One region of the Pseudomonas sp. PDNC002 genome, then DNA from elsewhere that is predicted to be linked to it. Evidence: riboswitches for the same ligand, from Rfam matches in the RefSeq annotation. Region 1 holds a riboswitch; each other region holds the start of a gene.
The links. Region 1 has a riboswitch for cobalamin ahead of JVX91_RS08820 (CbtB-domain containing protein). Riboswitches for the same ligand answer to the same signal wherever they lie in the genome.
Positions count from the first base shown of each region.

Region 1 (5,193 bases):
CCTGAGCCAGGAGCCTGGGCCTCCGTGTAGGAGCGGACCCTGTCCGCGATGGGTTGGCCCGACTCCCCGGTTCGCCGGAGCGGCGTTGAGTTGATCGCGGACAGAGTCCGCTCCCACGAAAGGGCTCGCCTCGCAGTAGCCTCAGGAAACGCCCAAGCCACCCATCACGGCCGATACAGGTGCGCATGTTCCGCGCTGTACAGCGACGAGTCGGCGAAGCCTTCCGCCCCCAGCACCTTGCCCACCAGGATCAGCGCCGTGCGCTTGAAGCCCTTGGCCTCCGCCTTGGGCAGAATGTCGCCAAGGGTGCCGGTGACCTGGTCCTGATCCGGCCAGCTCGCCCGGTGGAGAACGGCGATAGGGCAATCCGCGCCGTAGTGCGGCAGCAGTTCGGCGACGATGTTCGCCAGTTGGCCGACGCCCAGATGGATCGCCAGGGTCGCGCGGTGCTGCGCCAGCTCAGCGAGGGATTCGCCTTCAGGCATGCGCGTCTTGCTTGCGTAACGGGTGAGGATCAGCGTCTGCGAGATGTCCGGCAAGGTCAGCTCGCAGCCGAGAATCGCCGCGCAGGCGGACGTGGCCGTGACGCCGGGAACGATCTCGTAGGGAATACCCAGCTCACGCAGGTGGCGAATCTGCTCGCCGATGGCGCCGTACAGCGAGGGGTCGCCGGAGTGCACGCGGGCAACGTCCTTGCCTTCGCCGTGGGCCTGCGCCAGCAGTGCAACGATCTCGTCCAGGTTCAGCTCGGCGGTGTTCACCACCCGCTCGGCGCTATGACCCTCCAGCACCGCCGGCGGTACCAGCGAACCGGCATAGAGGATCACCGGGCAAGAACGGATCAGCCGCTGGCCCTTGACCGTGATGAGTTCGGGATCGCCGGGGCCGGCGCCAATGAAGTAGACCGTCATGGCTGCTCCTGTTCGGATTCGACGGGGATGAAGGCCAGCGCGCAGGTAGCCTGGTCGCTGCGGCGCTTGCCGACCAGCAGGCGGGCGGGTTCGCCGCCCTGGGCTTCGGCCTGCAGCAATGCCGCCGCCTCGGCCACGCTGGCGCTTCCGGTGGCTGCACGCACGGACTCGGAAGGGGCGCTCAGACGCTTATCGCAGGCCGCCAATTGCTGCGGCGTAAACAGCGCCAGCGGCAGATCGAGGGCGGCGGCCAGCCCGTTCAGCCCCTCTTCGTCGACTTTCAGCGTGGCGCTGGCCAGCGCGGTGAGGTTCGACTCGTCCAGCCCCGCTTCGGCCAGCGTGGCCCGCAGCAGTATGCGTAGCTCATCGAGCGTGCAGCCTCGGCGGCAACCGAGACCGGCAACCAGCGTCATGTCCGCCTCCTGCCATTGACTCATGAAAATAAAAACCCCGCAGGCGGACCGAGCCGACTGCGGGGTTGAGCATAACGCCGTGATCAGGCCGTCGGTGCGAACCGGCGGAACAGCCACGCGGCAACAAGGCCCAGGGCCGCCCAGAACACCGCGTTGGTGATCAGCGAGGCGACGATGAACTCGTGGGCGACGCTTTCCGGCGCGAGGCTGGAATGCACTTCCGGCTGCGGCGCGCCGATCACATGCGGCACCACCAGCAGGGCGATACCGATGCCACGTAGCGCCCAGTTGCGGCCGAACACCAGCAGCGCGAGCCCGCCGGCGGTGGCGGCAGCGGTGCCGATCCACCAGGTCTGGCGCAGGGTCAGGTCGGCGGCGGCGGTGCCGGGCACCTCTGGCGGCAGACCGAGGGACGGCGCCAGGGTGAACACGGCGAAACCGGCCAGGCCCCAGAGCAGGCCTTCGGAGGTCTTACCCGGCTCGCGCAGGGTGAACAGGCCAGCCAGCATCAGGGCGAAGCCCACCGCGACCACCAGGTTGCCGCCGGTGGTGGAGAGGATGCGCTGCCAGCCGTCTTCCGGCTCCCAGGCTTCCGCGTCGTGCTCATGGGCGGCCACTGCGCCAGCGGCGTGGTCATGGGCGTGCTCGTGGTTTTCTTCGACCAGCGCGGCGGCCGGCTCGGCTTTCTCGTAGGTTTCCGCCTTGAGGATCAGCGGGGACACCCACAGCAGCTGGACAACAGTCAGCACCAGCGCCGCGATCAGACCGGCGAAACCGGCGGTCTGGGCGATACGTTTGATCATTTTTCCTTTCCTTTCCTTTCCGAACTCTCGAATCGAGCGAGCTGGAGCCAGGCACGGCGATACGCCAACGCAGCCTGGCCGACGCGCAGCCGATTGGGCTCAGAACAGCATCAGTGGCAGGGAAAACCGGCGCTATGGCGGGTATCGTGGGCGGCGTTGTGCACCGCATCGATGTGCGAGAAGCCGGCGAAATACACCAGCAACGCACCGAGCAGGCTGGCGCCAACGGCCAGGCTGATGCGTTTGGAAAGGGGGATGGAAGTGCTCGACGCGTGCGTCAGGGTGCTGCTGGACATGGACGTTCCCTCTGAAAATCAAAGTAGAGAACGCAGAGGTTGAACGCATTCGAACGCGCCGGAACGGCCGCGCCACGGCCTGCGCCCGCCCACCGCGGGTTTGCCAAAAACGAAGAATTCCAGGCCGGTCTCCGGGCTTGCGATGTCGGCCAGTGGCCAAGCGGGTCAACCTTCCCATGCCGGAGCACAGTGGCTACTGATGACCCTACGATCGCTTACCGTTGCGGGGGCAGCGCCGGACTGGTCCTTGCGGACGCACCGGCTTCCCGTTTCACCTCGCGCGCGTGGCGCGAGACACCTGAAACCGCGCTAGCTGACCACGAAGGCCTGCAAGCGTCAACCGATCCCCGGCGATTGACCGCCCCGCCGTCGCTGCGTAGCCTTCCTCCCTTCGAGGTTCTCCGGCGCTGGCCGGAGCTAAGAGGGAACGTGGAAATCTTCGGATGCGCCACGGCTGCCCCCGCAACTGTGAACAGCCTGTTCTTTCACGAGCCACTGCCGGCCACGGCGGGAAGGCGAGAGAACTCAAGAGGGCTGTGAGCCAGGAGACCTGCCTCGACCAGCATCACGACAACCGGGCGGGGTGATCCGGTGGCGACCTTCGTTGCGCGGCGAACCCGCGCGCGCGCCCTTCATCCGCCCTCTCGCACCGCATCCTGCTCACGAGGCGCGCATGAAGACCCTGGCCAAACTCCCCGTCACCATCGTCACCGGCTTCCTTGGCGCCGGGAAGACCACCCTGCTCCGCCACATGCTCGACAATGCCGAAGGCCGCCGCATCGCGGTGATCGTCAACGAGTTCGGCGAGCTGGGCATCGACGGTGAAATCCTCAAGCAGTGCTCCATCGGTTGCAGCGAAGAAGAAGCGGTCGGCCGCGTCTTCGAACTGGCCAACGGCTGCCTGTGCTGCACCGTGCAGGAAGAATTCTTCCCGGTGATGCGCGAGCTGGTGGCACGCCGTGGCGACCTCGACCAGATCCTCATCGAGACCTCCGGCCTGGCCCTGCCCAAGCCGCTGGTGCAGGCCTTCCAGTGGCCGGAAATCCGCAACGCCTGCACGGTGGATGCGGTGATCACCGTGGTCGACAGCCCGGCCGTGGCCGCCGGCACCTTCGCCGCCCATCCCGAACAGGTGGACGAGCAGCGCAAGCAGGACCCGAACCTGGACCACGAATCGCCGCTGCACGAACTCTTCGAAGACCAGCTCGCCAGCGCCGACCTGGTTGTGCTGAACAAGGCCGACCTGCTCGACGCCGATGCGCTCGCCCGTGTGCGCGCCGAAGTCGCCGAGGAACTGCCGCCCGCGGTGAAGATCGTCGAAGCCAACTCCGGCCAACTGCCGCTCTCGGTATTGTTGGGCCTGAACGCCGAGGCCGAGCTGCACATCGACAGCCGCCCCACCCATCACGACCACGAAGGCCATGAAGATCACGACCATGACGAGTTCGACTCCTTCCACCTCGACCTGCCGGAAGTGGAAGAACGCGCCCTGCTCGACGCGCTGAACGCGCTGGTCGAGCGCCACGCCGTGCTGCGCATCAAGGGCTTCGTCGCCATCCCCGGCAAGCCCATGCGCCTGCTGGTGCAGGGCGTCGGCAAGCGCTTCGACAAGCACTTCGACCGCGCCTGGCGCAGCGATGAATCCCGTAGCACCCGCCTGGTGGTGATCGGCCAGGAACTGGACCAGGCCGCCATCGCCAACGAGCTGCGAACTGCCCTGGCGTGAAGCCGACCGCCCTCTCCCCCAGCCCCTCTCCCGCAAGCGGGAGAGGGGAGCCACATCGGCGCTTCGCCGGTAGAACGGCGTATGGGCAGACGCCATGCCCGCCTGTGAGCACAAATTTCACGCGCACGCCGAACCGGCTCCCTCTCCCTTCGGAGCGGGGCGCGCAGCCAGGGCTTGGAAGAGAGCCCTCCTGACCGAGCGAAAGAGGCTCCCCCATGCACCTGCTGCGCACCCAACCCGGCGGCTTCGTCCCCGACGACGGCATCGCCGACCTGGCCCAGACGCCTGCCGACCTGGTGATCCTCTGCAGCGGCGACTCGCACCTGGCGCTGCTCGCCGAGGCCGCCCGCGAGCTGCCGGAGGACTACCCGAGCCTGCGTCTGGCCAACCCCATGCAGCTGCAGAACCACGCCTCGGTGGACCTCTACGTCGACGAGGTGCTGCAACACGCAAAAGTCATCCTGATCTCCGTGCACGGCGGCGTCGGCTATTGGCGCTACGGCATGGAGCAACTGGCGGCGCTGGCCGAGCGTGGCATCACGCTGATCGCCGTACCCGGCGACGACAAGCCCGACCCCGAACTGACCGCGCTGTGCAGCGTGCCCGCGCAGGACGCCGAACGCCTCTGGCAGTACCTGCGCCAGGGCGGCATGGACAACGCCCGGCAGTTCTTCGCCTGCCTCGCCACGCGCCATCTGCAACGCGACTACCCGTGGAGCGAGCCGCAGACGCTGCCGCGCGTCGCGCTGTATCACCCGCAGACCGGCAGCTGCGACCTCGCCCGCTGGCAGACCGACTGGCACCCCGAGTGCCCGGTGGCCGCCTTGCTGTTCTATCGCACGCACCTGCAGGCGGCGAACACCGGCTTCATCGACACCTTCTGCGAGCGCCTCCAGGCCCAGGGCATCAACCCGCTGCCCATTGCCGTGGCCAGCCTCAAGGAAGCCGCTTGCCTGGAGACGGTGGAAAACCTGCTCGATAGCGCCGACGCCGAGCTGATCATCAACACCACCGGCTTCGCCCAGTCGAACCCGGAAGCGCCGC
Region 1 covers NZ_CP070356.1:1,894,682-1,899,874, reverse strand. Annotated here, with positions in the region: gene JVX91_RS29105 (hypothetical protein) at 1-5, shown strand, start outside; gene cobM (precorrin-4 C(11)-methyltransferase) at 165-911, opposite strand; gene JVX91_RS08830 (cobalamin biosynthesis protein) at 908-1,324, opposite strand; gene JVX91_RS08825 (CbtA family protein) at 1,408-2,127, opposite strand; gene JVX91_RS08820 (CbtB-domain containing protein) at 2,238-2,423, opposite strand; cobalamin riboswitch at 2,528-2,740, opposite strand; cobalamin riboswitch at 2,801-2,996, shown strand; gene cobW (cobalamin biosynthesis protein CobW) at 3,097-4,149, shown strand; gene cobN (cobaltochelatase subunit CobN) at 4,365-5,193, shown strand, end outside.

Region 2 (5,193 bases), 2.5 Mb from region 1:
GGCTCAGCGCACAGACCACGCCGCCGCCGAAGATGCCGGAGATCATCGCCAGGAAGGTCAGCATCGGCAGGGTCAGCAGCAGGGCCAGCACGCGCGGCAGCACCAGCAACTCCACCGGGTCGAGGCCCAGGGCCTGGATGGCGTCGATCTCCTGGTTGGCCTTCATCGAGCCGATCTGTGCGGTGAAGGCACTGGCGGTGCGGCCGGCCAGCAGGATCGCGGTGAGCAGCACGCCGAATTCACGGAGGAAGGAGAAGCCCACGAGGTCGACGGTGTAGATCTGCGCGCCGAATTTCTGCAGCACCGTGGCGCCGAGGAAGGCCACCACCGCGCCGACCATGAAGGTGAGCAGGGCGACGATGGGCACGGCGTCCAGCCCGGTTTCTTCCATGTGCGCAGCCAGTGCGGTCAGGCGCCAGCGCCGTGGGCGGAGCAGGTTGCGCACCAGCGTCTGTAGCGTCAGGCCGATGAAGCCCAGCACGCCGATCAGATGGTCCTTGAAGGTCAGGGTGGCGACGCCGATGCGCTCCAGCACGTCGACCAGTGCGTTGCCCGGCGCCGGGCCTTTTTCGTCCAGGCGGCACTGGGTGATGGCGCTGCCGACGGTGCGCAGCAGTGCCTGGCGCTCGGCTGGGAGGTTGCGGGCGATCTGGTCGAGCTGGCTCATGCGCGCGCCGCCGATTATCTCCGCGAGCAGCGCGGCGCCGGCGGTATCCAGTGCGCCGAGGCCGGTGAAGTCCAGCAAGGCGGGGGATTCGGCGTGCCGCTGGGCGGCCACCTGGGACTCCAGCGTGGCGAAGTGCGCGAGCGTCCAGTCGCCGCTGATGTGCATCAAGGGCGGGGTCGCGGCGGAGTCGAGCTGAAGCTGGCCGGGTTGGGCAGTCGTCGTCATGAGACGCATTCTAGCGGAGTTCGCCTTTGCCACCAGTGTGCTTGTGCTGGCCTTTTTAGACGCCTGCATGACTTGGCTCAAGGCAATGGCGACATCCTGTTCAATTGACGCCTCAGCCCGCCAACCACTAAGCTGCGCGCCTGCTTCAGGTGCCCGCGGCGCAAGCCAAGGGTGAAACAGGGAAGCCGGTGAATTCGATCCTTGCATCGACCATTCCGGCGCTGCCCCCGCAACGGTAAGCGAGTCTGGAACCGCACTGAGCCACTGTGCCACTGGCATGGGAAGGCGTGGTTTTCCGAAAGCCCTCGGGCTTCACTCGCAAGCCCGGAGACCGGCCTGCTGCATCGCATGGCATCGCGGGAGGCGCTGCCGATCGTCGTGGCGCTCCCTGGCGCCGCGCGTTCGATGTCCTCCGCCTGCCCCGACTGGTCAGTGCCGCGCGGGTGAGAGCGGCGGAGAATCCTTCAGGTGAATTCCCTGTTTCCCAAGCCGACAGCCTTCGCGCTGAGCGGCCTTTACCGCATGGCGTCGCTGCGCGCCGGCGGTTCGTTCCTGTCCATCCCATTTTTCGCTCGCTGCCGCCCGGCCGGCGAGCTGGCGCGTGCGCGCTCCCTTTCTAGAGGCAATCCCCATGACTGAATCCCCTGAAAAGGACGAACGCCACCGTTCGCGCATGCAGCGCAAGAAATCGGTGATCGACGAGAAGATCGCCCAGGCCCAGGGCGAACGCGGTGTGTTCCTGGTCAACAGTGGCAACGGCAAGGGCAAGAGCAGCTCGGCCTTCGGCATGGTCGCCCGCGCGCTGGGCCACGGTATGAAGGTTGGCGTGGTGCAGTTCATCAAGGGCGCCGCGACCACCGGCGAGGAAGCGTTTTTCCGCCGTTTCCCCGAGGAAGTCAGCTTCCATGTGATGGGCGAGGGCTTCACCTGGGAAACCCAGGATCGTCAGCGCGATATCGCCAAGGCGCAGGCGGCTTGGGACGTGGCGCGCCAACTGCTGGCCGATCCGCAGATTGGCCTGGTAGTGCTGGACGAGGTGAACATTGCCCTCAAGCACGGCTATCTGGAGCTGGACACGGTGCTCGCCGATATTGCTGCCCGTCCGCCGATGCAGCATGCGGTCGCCACCGGTCGGGGGGTGCAGCCGGCCATGGTCGAGGCCGCCGATACCGTGACCGAGATGGGCCTGGTGAAACATGCCTTCAAGGCTGGGATCAAGGCGCAGAAAGGGGTGGAGTTCTGATGTTCGTGGCTTGCCCTCACCCCAGCCCTCTCCCAGGGGGAGAGGGGGCCGTTCGGCGTGCAGTCGGACTGCGGCGCTCGCCGGTCGATGCTGTTGGCGGGCTCGGTGGTGGCGCGATAGTCGTGCATCGGACACAACTGCTGCAGATGGCACCCAACTGCCCCCTCTCCCCCTGGGAGAGGGTTGGGGTGAGGGTGCTCTTCGCCTTTTCTGCTACTACGGAGCGCGCCTGATGCTCGATGCGCGCCAATGCCCCGCCCTACTGATCGCCGCTCCCGCCTCCGGCCAGGGCAAGACCACCGTGACCGCCGCCCTGGCGCGCCTGCATACGCGCCTCGGGCGCAAGGTGCGGGTGTTCAAGTGCGGCCCGGATTTCCTCGACCCGATGATCCTCGCTCGCGCCAGTGGCGCGCCGGTCTATCAGTTGGACCTGTGGATGGTCGGCGAGAGCGAAAGCCGCCGGTTGCTCTGGGAAGCGGCCGGTGAGGCCGACCTGATCCTCATCGAAGGCGTGATGGGCCTGTTCGACGGCTCGCCCTCGGCCGCCGATCTCGCGCGGCGCTTCAACGTGCCGGTGATGGCCGTGATCAATGGCCAGTCGATGGCCCAGACCTTCGGCGCGATGGCCGTTGGCATGGCCACCTACCAGCCGGACCTGCCGTTCTCCGGCGTGCTCGCCAACCGCATCGGTAGCCAGCGCCACCGCGACCTGGTGCGCGATAGCCTGCCCGAGTGGATTCGCTGGTATGGCGCACTCCCGCGTGACACCGAGGTCGAGTTGCCAAGCCGTCATCTCGGGCTTGTGCAGGCCGATGAACTGGCCGACCTCGACGCACGCCTGGACGCCGCCGCCGATGCCCTGGCTGCCAGTGCCAGTACCGAGCTGCCCTTACCGGTGAGCTTTGCCGTGCCCGAGCCGCGCAGCGAATCTTCCGGTCTCGACGGCGTGCGTATCGGCGTGGCGCGGGACAATGCTTTCGCCTTCCTCTACCAGGCCAACCTCGACCTGCTGCGCGAACTGGGCGCCGAGCTGGTGTTCTTCTCGCCGCTGCGTGACGAATCGCTGCCGGAGGTGGATAGCCTCTACCTGCCCGGCGGCTACCCGGAATTGCACCTGCAAGCGCTGGCCGACAACCGCGCCATGGCCCAGGCGATTCACGCCCACCATGAGATGGGCAAGCCGATCCTCGCTGAGTGCGGCGGCATGCTCTATCTGCTCGATGCCCTGACCGACGTGGCCGGCGAACGCGCGGAGCTGCTCGGCCTGCTGCCGGGCGAGGCGCGCATGCAGAAGCGCCTGGCCGCGCTGGCGCTGCAGGCCGTGACGCTGCCCGAAGGCACCCTGCGCGGGCACACCTTCCACCATTCGTTGCTCGACAGCGCGGAAGTACCGCTGGCCCGTGGCGTATGTCCGAACGACAAGCCGGTGGCCGAGGCGGTATTCCGCCGTGGCCGTCTCACGGCGTCCTATATCCACTTCTACCTGCCATCCGATCCGGATGCCGCGGCCGCACTCTTCAGACCATGACCGACCACGCCTACAGCCCCGAGGAACGCGCCGCGCTTTACCGCGCCATTGCCGAGCGCCGCGACATGCGCCACTTCAGCGGCGGCGAGGTGGCGCCCGAGTTGCTCGCGCGCCTGCTGGAAGCCGCGCACCAGGCGCCCAGCGTCGGGCTGATGCAGCCTTGGCGCTTTATCCGCGTGACCTCGAGGGCGTTGCGCCAGTCGATCCATTGCCTGATCGAAGAGGAGCGCGTGCGCACGGCCGAGGCGCTGGGTGAGCGCTCCGACGAGTTCATGAAGCTGAAGGTCGAGGGCGTGCTCGATTGCGCCGAAGTGCTGGTGGCCGCCTTGATGGATGGCCGCGAAGCGCACGTCTTCGGCCGTCGCACACTGCCGAACATGGACCTCGCTTCGCTCTCCTGCGCCATCCAGAATCTCTGGCTGGCCTCGCGCGCCGAAGGGCTCGGCATGGGTTGGGTGTCGCTGTTCGATCCTGTCGCAATGGGCGACCTGCTTGGCCTGCCGGACGGCGCCGAGGCGGTTGCGGTGATCTGCCTGGGGCCGGTCAATGAGTTCTACCCGGCGCCGATGCTGGCCCTGGAGGGCTGGCGCCAACCGCGCTCGCTGGACGAGTTGGTGTTCGAAAACCGCTGGGGGGAGAAGGCATGAGCCTGGCCTTGCTGAGCGTCCTCGGCGTGGCACTGGACGCCCTGCTGGGCGAGCCGAAACGCTGGCATCCGCTGGTGGCTTTCGGGCGCCTGGCGGATCGGTTGGAGCGGCGCTTCAATCGTTCCCGGGTTCCGGAGCACCCTCTCCCTAACCCTCTCCCTGAAGGGAGAGGGGACTGTTCAGTTTCAGGCGAAACGCTGAGCAGGTCGGCAACTCCGATCTGCTCCCTCTCCCTTCAGGGAGAGGGCTGGGGAGAGGGCGTATCAGCGAGCACCACTACGCCCAAGAGTGACACCCCCGGCCTCGGCTGGCGCAGCCATGGCGTCACCGCGTGGATCATCGCGGTCATCCCGCTGACCCTCATCGCGCTGTTGCTGAGCCTGCTGCCCTACGTCGGCTGGATCGTCCAGGTGTTGGCGCTGTACGCCGCGCTGGGCTTGCGCAGCCTGGGCGAGCACGCCGACCCGGTGGTGCTGGCGCTACGTAGTGGCGACCTGAACGAAGCGCGCCTGCGCGTGGGTTACGTGGTCAGTCGCGAAACCGCCGAGCTGGACGAAACCGCCGTGGCCCGCGCGGCCACCGAATCGGTGCTGGAGAATGGCAGCGATGCGGTCTTCGCCGCGCTGTTCTGGTTCGCCGTGGCGGGAGCGCCGGGCGTGGTGCTCTATCGCCTGAGCAACACCCTCGACGCCATGTGGGGCTACCGCAATGCACGCTTCGAACGCTTCGGCTGGGCGGCGGCGAAGATCGACGATGTGCTGAACTACATTCCGGCGCGCCTGGTGGCCTTCACCTACGCGCTGCTCGGCCACACCCGGCTGGCCCTGCGCTGCTGGCGCACGCAGGCGCCAAAATGGGACAGCCCCAACGCCGGTCCGGTGAT
Region 2 covers NZ_CP070356.1:5,832,466-5,837,658, reverse strand. Annotated here, with positions in the region: gene JVX91_RS26380 (MlaE family lipid ABC transporter permease subunit) at 1-892, opposite strand, end outside; cobalamin riboswitch at 1,023-1,247, shown strand; gene cobO (cob(I)yrinic acid a,c-diamide adenosyltransferase) at 1,524-2,135, shown strand; gene JVX91_RS26370 (cobyrinate a,c-diamide synthase) at 2,368-3,663, shown strand; gene bluB (5,6-dimethylbenzimidazole synthase) at 3,660-4,310, shown strand; gene cbiB (adenosylcobinamide-phosphate synthase CbiB) at 4,307-5,193, shown strand, end outside.
Region 2: it holds a riboswitch for cobalamin, as region 1 does, so the genes downstream of both, cobO (cob(I)yrinic acid a,c-diamide adenosyltransferase) here and JVX91_RS08820 (CbtB-domain containing protein) in region 1, are expected to answer to the same signal.

Region 3 (5,193 bases), 130 kb from region 1:
GATCTCCACCCACAGCGCCGAAAAGTGCACGCAGTGATTGACCGCCATCGCGGCAATGCCCTGGCTGCGTGCCTTTTCGACCAGCTTCGGCAGGCCGAGATCGAAGGCGCACTGCGAGAAGCCGCCCTTGGCGTCCACCCGCACCAGCGCCGGGGCCGGCTCCGACAGCTCCGGCACGGCGTCCAGCGAGACCTTGCCGGCGCGCGCCGTATGGATGCAGCCCAGCAGGCGCCAAACACCGTGGGACGTGCAGCCATCGCGCTCGCCGGCCAGCACGGTCTCGGTCACGCCCTGCACGTGGGGCTCGCTGAAACCGTGGCGACGCAGGATCGCTTCGGACAGTTCGCGCAGTTCATCCAGGCTCAGTCGGGTCACGCCATCCTCCTCGATTGCTACAAAAGACTGCGGCAATCCGCCGCCGGTCGGTGATCGTGTCTACAGTGGATCCTCGCGCCAAGGCCCGCTTGCGTGCAATCGTCGGAAGCGACGACGATTTCGGCACAGCCTGCCGCCCCATTTCCGACTATCCGGTCGTCCGAAGGATTGGCCCCACGTTGCTTGGGCCAATCCGGAGCTTCGGGTAAACTTCCGCATCTTTGCCTTTCATAACGATCAGCCTGATGCCCACGACGTTCCACGAGATTCCCCGCGAGCGCCCTGCCACGCCCCTGCTCGACCGCGCCAGCACGCCGGTCGAACTGCGCCGGCTGGGGGAAGCGGAGCTGCTGACCCTCGCTGACGAACTGCGCCAGTACCTCCTGTACAGCGTCGGCCAGACCGGCGGCCACTTCGGCGCCGGGCTCGGCGTGATCGAGCTGACGGTGGCCCTGCACTACGTCTTCGACACCCCGGACGACCGCCTGGTGTGGGACGTCGGCCACCAGGCCTACCCGCACAAGATCCTCACCGGTCGCCGCGAGCGCATGGGCAGCCTGCGCCAGAAGGACGGCCTGGCCGCCTTCCCGCGCCGCTCGGAGAGCGAGTACGACACCTTCGGCGTCGGCCACTCCAGCACCTCCATCAGCGCCGCCTTAGGGATGGCCATCGCCGCGCGCATGCAGGGCTCCAACCGCAAGTCGGTGGCAGTGATCGGTGACGGCGCGCTGACCGCCGGTATGGCTTTCGAGGCGCTCAACCACGCGTCGGAAGTGAAGGCCGACATGCTGGTGATCCTCAACGACAACGACATGTCGATCTCCAACAACGTCGGCGGCCTGTCCAACTACCTGGCCAAGATCCTCTCCAGCCGCACCTACAGCAGCATGCGCGAAGGCAGCAAGAAGGTGCTCTCGCGCCTGCCCGGCGCCTGGGAGATCGCCCGCCGCACCGAGGAATACGCCAAGGGCATGCTGGTCCCCGGCACGCTCTTCGAGGAGCTGGGCTGGAACTACATAGGCCCCATCGATGGCCACGACCTGCCGACCCTGATCGCCACCCTGCGCAACATGCGTGACCTCAAGGGCCCGCAGTTCCTGCACGTGGTGACCAAGAAGGGCAAGGGCTTCGGCCCGGCCGAGATCGACCCGATCGGCTACCACGCCATCACCAAGCTGGAGCCCGAAGGCGCCCCCGCCCACGCCGTGCCGAAGAAGGCCGGCGGGCCGAAGTACTCCAGCGTGTTCGGCCAATGGCTGTGCGACATGGCTGCCCAGGACCCGCGCCTGGTCGGCATTACCCCGGCGATGAAGGAAGGCTCCGACCTGGTGGCCTTCGCCGACAAATTCCCGGACCGCTACTTCGACGTCGCCATCGCCGAACAGCACGCCGTGACCCTGGCGGCCGGCATGGCCTGCGACGGCGCCAAGCCGGTGGTGGCGATCTACTCCACCTTCCTGCAGCGCGGCTACGACCAGTTGATCCACGACGTCGCGGTGCAGAACCTCGACGTGCTGTTCGCCATCGACCGCGCCGGCCTGGTGGGCGAAGACGGCCCGACCCACGCCGGCAGCTTCGACCTCTCCTACCTGCGCTGCATCCCCGGCATGCTGGTGATGACCCCCAGCGACGAGAACGAACTGCGCAAGCTGCTCACCACCGGCCATCACTTCGAAGGCCCGGCGGCGGTGCGCTACCCGCGCGGCACCGGCCCGAACGCCGCCATCGAAGCCGAGCTGGCCCCGGTGGAAATCGGCAAGGGCGTGGTGCGCCGCGAAGGCAAGGCCGGCAAGGTCGCCTTCCTGGTGTTCGGCGTGCAACTGGCCGAAGCGCTGAAAGTCGCCGAACAGTTCGACGCCACGGTCGCCGACATGCGCTTCGTCAAGCCGCTCGACGAGGAGCTGGTGCGCCAGCTGGCCGCCAGCCACGAGCTGCTGGTGACCATCGAGGAAAACTCGGTGATGGGTGGCGCTGGCGCCGCCGTCAGCGAATTCCTCGCCCGCGAGAATATCCAGCAGCCAATCCTGCACCTGGGTCTGCCGGACTACTACGTCGAGCACGCCAAGCCCGCACAGATGCTCGCGGAGTGCGGTCTTGACGCTGCGGGCATCGAAGCCTCGGTGAAGGCGCGCCTGGAGGCCCTCGGCAACCGCTGAGACCGATCGGCGCATCCCTCCTCGGGAGTATTGCCAGTGACGGGCGCACCGACTAAGGTGCGCCCGTTTTCGTTCGAGGTAACGGGAAGCAGGTGAAAGACCTGCGCTGCCCCCGCAACGGTAACCGACGCGCCCCGACAGGGAGCGCAGCATCGCCATCCGCCACTGCAGAACGCGGGAAGGCGGCGATGTGACGTCGGCAGCCCGGAGACCGCCCTCGACACGCCCCGACAGGTGTTGCGGAGGGCCGCACCGTCAAGTGCGGCCTGCCGCCCTTGCCACGCCCTCCTCGAAAGTCATCCGCCCGCTTTTGAGGACGTTCCATGAAACTGACCCGACTCGCCCTGGCCACCAGCCTGCTCCCCGGCATGGCCTTCGCCGCTGGCGACATCTACACGCTCTCCGACCAGGTGATCACCTCAGCGCGCCAGGCCCAGCCGCGCGCCGAAGCCACCTCGGCCAACAGCGTGTTCACCCGCGCCGACATCGAACGCCTGCAGGTACGCAGTGTCCCCGCCCTGCTCGCCCGCGTGCCCGGCGTGCAGATGGGCAGCTCCGGCGGCGTGGTCTCGTACTCCGTGCGCGGCACCAGCACCGCGCAAACCCTGGTGCTGGTGGACGGCCAGCGCATCGCCTCGGCCAGCAGCGGCATCGCCCGCCTGGACTACCTGAGCATCGACAGCATCGAGCGCGTCGAAGTGACCCGAGGCCCGCGCTCGGCGCTGTACGGCGCCGACGCCATTGGTGGGGTCATCCAGATCTTCACCCGCCGCGGCGAAGCCGGCCTGCACCCGGAAGTGCGCCTGGCCGCCGGCAGCCACGGCACCTTCGAGCGCAGCCTGAGCCTTTCCGGCGGCAACGAGCAGACCCGCTACAACCTCGGCGGCAGCCTGGATGAGAGTCAGGGCTGGGACCGCACCAGCGACAACGTCGGCGCCGACAGCGACCACGACGCCCAGCGCAACAAGGCCGTGCACCTGAACCTGGACCATCGCTTCAGCGACGACTGGAAAGCCGGCCTGAACCTCAACGACCAGCGCGGCAAGAACGAATACGACGACGCCTACAACTTCGAGCCCGGTACGCCGCAGGACGAATTCCGCGTCAGCAGCTACAGCGCCTACCTCGACGGTCAGATCACGAAGATGTGGAACAGCCGCCTGGAGCTGGGCCGCAGCTTCGACCGCAACAAGGCCGTGGGCGCCGCCGACAGCTGGAACAACGGCACCCTGGAGACCACCCGCCACTCGGCGAGCTGGATCAACCGCCTGCAACTGGACGACTCCAACCAGCTGGCCCTGGGCGCCGACTGGTACGAAGACAAGGTCGACGGCAGCACCGACTTCGCCGAGGACCAGCGCAGCAACCGCGCCTTCTTCGCCCAGCACAGCTTCAAGGGCGACAGCTTCGGCACCGAACTGGGCATCCGCCACGACAACAACCAGGCCTACGGCAGCCAGAACAGCTGGAACGCCGCCTTCAGCCTGCCGGTCGGCGACAACCAGACCTGGATCGCCAGCTACGGCGAAGGTTTCCGCGCACCGACCTTCAGCGACCTCTACTACCCCGGCGCGAGCAACCCGGACCTGAAGGCCGAGACCTCGAAGACCTATGAGCTGCAATGGCGCGGCGACTTCTCCGGCACGCACCTGGAAGCCTCGCTGTACCGCACCGAGATCGACGATCTGATCGCCTGGGACAGCACCAGCAACCAGCCGGAGAACATCAACAAGGCGCGCATCAATGGCTTCGAGGCCAGCGTTGCCCGCGACGTACTGGGCTGGCAGGCCGCTCTCGGTTTGAGCCTGATCGACCCGCGCGACCGCGACACCGGCCACACCCTGCCGTACCGCGCGCGCCGTACCTTGAACCTGGACCTCGATCGCCAGTTCGGCGCCTTCGGTGTCGGCGGCACCTGGCGTGCGGTCAGCCAGCGCTACGACGACGCGGCCAACACCCGCGAACTCTCCGGCTACGGCGTGCTCGACCTGCGCACCAGTTGGCTGGCCAGCAATGAGATTCGCTTCGACCTGAAGCTGGATAACGCCCTGGACCGCGACTACACCCTGGGCGACTACCTACGCCCAACCAGCCCGATGGACTTCATGGGCGAAGCCCGCCCCTACCGCGAACCGGGCCGCACCGCGCTGCTGGCGGTGACCTGGACGCCGGAGCTGTAAGAGAAGCAGCCTGGCGGCCCTTACCCTGACCCTGGCTACGCGCCCCGCTCCTGAGGGAGAGGGGACTGTCCGAGCAGGGTAGAGCCTCAGCGCTCGCCGGCTGACTCCCCAAGCTCCCCAAAATGCCAAACGGCTCCCTCTCCCTGAGGGAGAGGAGACTGTCGGAGAAGGGTAAGGCCTCAGCGCTCGCCGGCTGACGCCACAAGCTCCCACAAATGCCAAACGGCCCCCTCTCCCTGAGGGAGAGGGCTGGGGTGAGGGGAAATCCAGCGCGCCGATGCCAACCCGCAGGAGCGGATTCACCCGCGATGACCTGACGTGGCCGGACACCAATCGCGGACGAAGTCCGCTCCTACGCGTAGGGCGATATGCAGCGCAGCTGTTCGCGAGCAAGCTCGCTCTACGAAGAGCTACCCGGCGTGCTCGGGTCGATCAGAGCACTCCGCCCCTTGTAGGACCGAGGGGGGCGCCTAGCCCTTGCT
Region 3 covers NZ_CP070356.1:2,027,159-2,032,351, reverse strand. Annotated here, with positions in the region: gene JVX91_RS09485 (Ldh family oxidoreductase) at 1-375, opposite strand, end outside; gene dxs (1-deoxy-D-xylulose-5-phosphate synthase) at 621-2,531, shown strand; cobalamin riboswitch at 2,584-2,752, shown strand; gene JVX91_RS09475 (TonB-dependent receptor) at 2,855-4,711, shown strand.
Region 3: it holds a riboswitch for cobalamin, as region 1 does, so the genes downstream of both, JVX91_RS09475 (TonB-dependent receptor) here and JVX91_RS08820 (CbtB-domain containing protein) in region 1, are expected to answer to the same signal.